DNA from 3 places in the Sporosarcina sp. So3-204 genome. Region 1 is predicted to be linked to each of the others. Evidence: riboswitches for the same ligand, from Rfam matches in the RefSeq annotation. Region 1 holds a riboswitch; each other region holds the start of a gene.
The links. Region 1 has a riboswitch for thiamine pyrophosphate ahead of AC3RV6_RS13085 (3-oxoacyl-ACP reductase). Riboswitches for the same ligand answer to the same signal wherever they lie in the genome.
Positions count from the first base shown of each region.

Region 2: linked by a shared signal. The riboswitch ahead of tenA (thiaminase II) and the one ahead of AC3RV6_RS13085 (3-oxoacyl-ACP reductase) in region 1 are both predicted to bind thiamine pyrophosphate.
Region 3: linked by a shared signal. The riboswitch ahead of thiT (energy-coupled thiamine transporter ThiT) and the one ahead of AC3RV6_RS13085 (3-oxoacyl-ACP reductase) in region 1 are both predicted to bind thiamine pyrophosphate.

Region 1 is NZ_CM176485.1:2,666,425-2,668,628, forward strand. Features, by position in the region: gene AC3RV6_RS13080 (sensor domain-containing diguanylate cyclase) at 1-766, opposite strand, end outside; TPP riboswitch at 1,003-1,101, shown strand; gene AC3RV6_RS13085 (3-oxoacyl-ACP reductase) at 1,165-1,929, shown strand; gene AC3RV6_RS13090 (formate/nitrite transporter family protein) at 2,074-2,204, opposite strand, start outside.
Region 2 is NZ_CM176485.1:1,747,057-1,749,260, forward strand. Features, by position in the region: gene AC3RV6_RS08495 (LLM class flavin-dependent oxidoreductase) at 1-590, shown strand, start outside; TPP riboswitch at 764-867, shown strand; gene tenA (thiaminase II) at 1,096-1,785, shown strand; gene AC3RV6_RS08505 (ABC transporter ATP-binding protein) at 1,844-2,204, shown strand, end outside.
Region 3 is NZ_CM176485.1:3,084,866-3,087,069, forward strand. Features, by position in the region: gene AC3RV6_RS15295 (tryptophan-rich sensory protein) at 1-560, shown strand, start outside; gene thiT (energy-coupled thiamine transporter ThiT) at 576-1,133, opposite strand; TPP riboswitch at 1,241-1,342, opposite strand; gene AC3RV6_RS15305 (magnetosome magnetite crystal formation protein family) at 1,423-1,764, shown strand; gene map (type I methionyl aminopeptidase) at 1,882-2,204, shown strand, end outside.

The DNA.
Region 1 (2,204 bases):
TATAAGTATAGCCAGCTAACATATCTGTATTCTCAGAATTAACGACTCTTTTGGAACCACTAATTCCATTTGCTAAATCATCAATAACAGGGTTTTCTTTCACTATATCATTTATGCGCTCCTTTTTCGGATGATATAATATACGCCCATTTATATCGACCACATACACATAGGATCCATCTTGATAGAAATGTTCTCCCAACAAGATATTTAAAATATTATCTTCTAATAAATAGATCGTACCACCTACGAAACCAAAGTAATTCCCTTCATTATCATAAATTGGTTGTGATATAAATACAATTAAACGATTTGTAATTGAAATATAGGGTTTTGAAATTAAAGGCTTCCTTTCAGCTAATGCCTGTAGTCCACCAACTGAACTTAATTGCTTACCAACTATACCAAGGGACTCAGGAGATGCCGCAATAACTTCTCCTTCATTTGAAGTAATGACAACGGAATTAAATGAATTTGTTTGATTTAATAAACGCTCAGCCTCATTTTCCAATAGGATATCGCTATCCTCTTTTTCTAAATATCTTGCAATCTCTTTTGAACTGAAACCCAATGTTTGCAGTGTAGTTCCCAAGTAATCATCTGTTGTTTTTGCTAATTTCTGAGAATAAACACGGTTTTTCTCTAAAGTATTTTCAATTAAATTTTCTTGGTTCACACGATATCCGGCGGTAATGCTACTAAAAAGTGTTAATATTACCGAAAGCAATGCGACCATCAATATTAGATGTTTAAGTGACAACTTCATTATTATGAATATCTCCTTCGACCATTTATTAGAAAGTAAAATAAATATATTTATAAAGACGAGTTAATTACGATTATTCACACAATTATTTAGTAATCTTTTTATTAATAGCCTTTACATATCTATTATACAATTGAATTTACTTAATTTGTATTGAATATCATAGATTAGGTAAATATATTATTCATTCATGACTTTCAAAAGATTATGATATACTTATAATGAAACAAAATATGTTAGATCACTAGGGGAGCCATATGGCTGAGAAGAGGAAACTCTGACCCTTTGAACCTGATCCGGGTGATACCGGCGGAGGAAAGTGGCAGATACGTAATTTGTATATGCTGATCACTTTCTAGTGGTCTTTTTTTGTGTCTAAAAAAAGGGAGCTGGAATAATTGGAAATTAATGATCAAGTTGTATTAGTAACAGGTGGAAGTAGAGGACTTGGCGCCGCAGTAGCGAAGGCATTCGGGAAACAAGGTGCAAAGGTTATTGTAAACTATTTTAATAGTGAGGATAAAGCCAATGGAGTTGTAGATGAAATTGGCGGAAATCAGGCTTTGGCAATTCGAGCAGATGTCAGGAATACAGATGAAGTTAAGGCGATGTTCGAGGAAGCTAAAAACCATTTTGGACAATCTATTACGACAATCATAAATAATGCGCTAATAAATTTTTCATTTAATGGCGATGCACGTAAACAATTAGATAAAATTGGCTGGGAAGATTTCAATAGTCAATTTGAAGGCAGTGTTAAAGCTACATTAAACACATTGCAAGCTGGACGTGAGGATATGGCAAACGCTAACTTCGGCCGAATTATCAATATCGGAACAAACCTATTTCAAAACCCTGTAGTACCCTACCATGACTATAATACGAGTAAAGCCGCACTACTTGGGATGACACGTAATATGGCAAAGGAACTTGGGGCTAACGGGATTACGACGAATATGGTTTCAGGTGGACTGCTATTAAAAACAGACGCCAGTGCTGCAACTCCTGATTTCGTGTTTGATATAATTAAAGAAAGTACGCCACTTGGTCGAATCACGACACCAGAAGATGTAGCAGATGCTATTTTATTCTTTGCTTCTCCTTGGAGCCGTTCAGTAACCGGTCAAAACTTAGTCGTTGACGGCGGATTGGTAATGAATTAAATTTAAATAATAATAGCTCCATTTATTAGGAAATGGATAACGTAATGGATCTTGCGCTACAAATAAGGACTGTAATTTATTTGAGTAGAAAGCAAGACCCATTACCGTTAACCAAATTATAAACTTATACTCCCCCTACAGACGTCAAGTTTGTTTTCCGGAATTAGCGAACCAGTAAACTGCACCAACGAAGATAGCTCCACCAATGATATTGCCGATTGTAACTGGTACTAAATTTGCCGCCATTCCTACCAAGGATACTGTTTCAGGATGTG
Region 2 (2,204 bases), 920 kb from region 1:
AACAGCTTGCAGAACTGCGTACATATTTTGCGGATGATCCGACATTGCGTGTGAGAGCGGTGCCTGGTGGCGGTGCAGACATTCCAATTTGGCTTCTTGGTTCAAGTGATTTCAGTGCGCGATTGTCTGCGGAACTCGGTTTACCGTTTTCGTTTGCAAGTCATTTTGCACCTCAATTTGCGCTACAAGCTTTGCAAATTTATCATCAGAATTTTAAACCTTCCAAAGATTTAAAAGAGCCGTATGTCATGATGGGAATTAGTTTAGTAACTGCGGATACAGATGAAGATGCACTTTATTTAGCGACTTCTATGCAACAGCATTTTTTAAACTTGCGAAAAGGAGTTCCGACACAAATCAAACCGCCATTAGAAGATAAAAATGCAACGTGGTCTTCATTTGAACAAGCTGCGGTATCTCAAATGCTAGAATCTCCGTCAACGATTGTAGGCAGTCCAGAAACAGCAAAACTGAAGCTAGAAGCATTTCTTCAAGCGACAAAAGCCGATGAGTTTATTGTGAGCTCTGGCACATTTAGCCATGCGGCAAGACTTCGTTCGTATGAAATACTTGGGGCAATGATGGATTAATGTTAAGTGCATGTGTATAGCTAGTAGATTGTCTTGAATGAGAAAGAATTAACTGACCATATTTATTGCTGTTTGTTTAAGAGTTCCTTCTAAACTGACAAAATGGTTGTATTTTTCTTGTTTTGTGATAATCTAAAGTAGTAATCAGTTCTTCATATGTTTACCAATTGAATATTTTTTGCTAGGGGGGCCTGAGTAGGCTGAGACACATCGATGATGTAAACCCTTTGAACCTGATCTAGTTAGTACTAGCGTAGGGAAGCAGCTGACACCCTACAATCAGGTTTTTTTATAGTGTAGACAACGGCCGCTTTCCGATCATGGAAGGCGGTTTTTATATTGCCTAAAATAACGATAAAAACTGGGGGACTTGGATGATTTAGATACAGAGTATTGTTTCTAGATTAATAGGCGGACGTAAAGAGGAATTCGTTGGGGTGGTAACTCAATGATGAAAGAACGCGAAAAAAGAATGACTATTAAAACTACACAGGAGGAATTAAACATGACAATTACAAAAACGAAAAAATTTACTGATAGGCTATTTGAAAATGCACAACCGATTTGGGAGAAAAGTCATATGCACCCATTCGTTCAGGAGATTGGAAAAGGAACGCTTTCAGAAGATAAGTTTATCTATTATATGAAACAGGATTATGTGTATTTGGTCGACTACTCAAAGTTATTTGCTGTAGGTGTGCAAAAATCCTTAGATTTAGAAATGATGCAGAGCTTTTCAAAAACATTGAACGATACCATTCATTTTGAAATGGACTTACATCGTGCGTTTGCTGCAGAGTTTGGTATTTCGAACGAAGAACTTGAAGCAACTGAACCAACGCCTACGAATCTAGCCTATACACGTTATATGTTAAACGTTGCACAAAATGGTTCTTTAGTTGAACTCGTCTCTTGTTTACTACCATGTGCTTGGGATTACTGGGAAATAGGAAAGCTTCTAAGAGCGCAATACGGTGATCAAATGGAGACGAATAAGTATGCAAAATGGGTTGATACGTACGATTCAGAGGAGTTTGCGGCGGGAGCAAAATGGTTAATTGAGCTGATGGATCAGTTGACAGAAGGAAAACCAGAACGTGAACTTGCTCAAATTGAGAAACACTTCCAAATGGCATCAAAATATGAATATCTGTTTTGGAAAATGAACTATACAAAAGAAGAATGGCCAATCTGAAAAACAATCGACATCCTTTTATCTAGTCGTAATTAATCTTGGAAATGGAGGCGGAAAAATGACCCTTGTTCTAAAAGATGTCTCCTATTCATTTATGAATGAAAATAAAGAACGAAATCAAGTGTTAACCAGCTTTAATTTAACCATTTGTCAAGGGGAGTTCGTCTCGATGATTGGTAAAAGTGGCTCGGGAAAAAGTACGATTTTAAGGTTGATCACGGGCCTTCTTCATCCAGAAGAAGGCACTATTTCCGTGAATGGCAAGTTCATTGAAATGGGGGATGTGGGCTATATGCCACAACGTGATCTTCTTCTTCCATGGCGCACAATTATTGACAATATTATGATTGCGGGCGAAGTGCAAAAAGGATTGACGATTACGAAAGAAAAAGCTAGAAGCTGGTTAGATAGCGTTGGTC
Region 3 (2,204 bases), 420 kb from region 1:
GGTTATATGGTTTTTGGACCAATCTAGGGAAGATCAACTTGCCTATTATGAAAAAAAGATCGATTTACTTTAATTTTAGTTCCTTATTCAGCGTCTTTTGGATTTTGCTTTGGCATTATGGTTTTTTTAATTGGTCGATTGTTGTAATGGCTGCACTTCTGGCAACTTTAACGGCATTGTACTTTACGTATCCAAAAACTGAAAACCGCTTTTTGCAAAGAGTTCCTATTTCACTTTACTTAGGCTGGATTATTATTTTATTTATTGAAAATATGAATTATGTTCTAACACTTTGGGAATGGAGCGGTTGGGGCGTAAGTATTTCCCTTTGGACTGTTATTTTCTTAACCGTTGCAGCTGCAATAGCACTACATTTCTTATATCACCATAAAGATATACCATTAAACTGCGTATTCATGTGGACTTTCATTGGAATTGCAGTAAAGAATGGTTTTGATTCATTGTTTGTAACGTCTGTAGCCCTATTCTTAACAGCAGTTATTGGGATAAGTTTTTTTCTAATCAAACAAGACAAGTTTGAAAAATCGCCTTCCCAATAAGGGTTGGCGATTTTTCTATGTACGTTTCAAGAGGCGTGGGGCTGTTGTAAACAAGAAAACAGCAACCATTGCTGATAATATTGTTGCTGGAATCATATAAGAACCATTGTAAATAAGTGAATACTTCCAAACTGGCGTTCCCTCGGGTGCGTAACTTCCGAAAAAAACGATACCACTTATAAAGTGAATGATGTAACGAAGGATCCCACCTAATACTGTTCCAACGATAATGGCAGTTGTTACCCCTCTTTTGCTGCCTTTTAACCGACTTCTAACTAGCCAGCTTCCCGTCAACGCAGCGACGCCTACGAGCGGATAAGCAACAAAATAATCTAGGAACGCTTGGAGTGGTGTAAAAACAGTTCCACCAGTAATCGCTTGTAATAAACCACTAACAAATCCTGTTAATACCCCACCTGCAAGTCCCCAACGAAAAGCCATGACGATTATAGGTAGCATCGAAAGTGTAATCGCACCACCTTGTGGAAACGAAAAGCCAATCTTATCAAGTATCAACGAGATAGCCCCTAAAATTGCAACTTCTAGTAAAAAAAGTAAACGTTTTCTATCCAATAAATTTCTCTCCCTATCTTTTACGCAGGGGTTTGGGAATAAAAAAAGACATCCCAGATTGAATGGGACGTCTAAAATAAGTCAGGGAAATACCCTCGTTATTTCATACCGGTTTCCATCCACATCCCTACGCAAGAATTATCTTACAGGTTTAAAGGGTCAGGACATAATGTCCTATCTCAGCTAATAAAGCTCCCCTTGTGGGTTAATTACTTCTTCCTATATTGTATAAGACCACCAACTATTAAGCAAGCTGACTCTATACTACTTGTATAGGAGCGAAGACACTATGACAAACAATAAATTATTATCCGCGCTATGCTATTTTAGTTTTTTCTTCTTCCCCTTACTACTGCCTTTTATCATTTATTTAGTTACTGATGATAAAGAAGTTAAAATACATGCAAAACGTTCATTTATTTCACATCTACTTCCTGCTATTGTATTAATTTTAGGTTTTATTATTTTTTCAATTTCATTATTTTCAGTCGAACGTAGAATGACTTCCATAATGACTGGTGAATTTGACCTTTTAAGTATAGCTCCATTTATATTCACAATTTTATATGGCCTTTTATTTTTGGTCATCCTAATTTGGAATGTATTTCAAGGAGTTAAAATACTGAAGTAATGAAAATTATCAACACAAACTCCCTACTTTTTTAAGTTAAAGTAGGCATTTTTGTGTTGTCTCATGTGATATAGTATAAGATGAAATAAAATGAGCGGAAGAAAGGATTTGAGCATCATGATCGCAAAAACTGATCAAGACTTTGAAGGTCTAAAAAAGATTGGAAAAATAGTCGCTGAAATCCGGGATACCATGAAAGAATCGACTAAACCCGGAATGACAACGAAAGAAATCGATGAAATTGGAGGACGTCTATTCGAAGACAAAGGTGCGCTCTCAGCCCCTATCGCTGAATATGACTTCCCTGGCTATACATGCATCAGCGTCGACAATGAAGTCGCACATGGCATACCAGGTTCACGTATCATAAAAGATGGAGACATCGTCAATATAGACGTTTCAGGCTCTTTTGAAGGATATTTTGCCGATACTGGTATCTC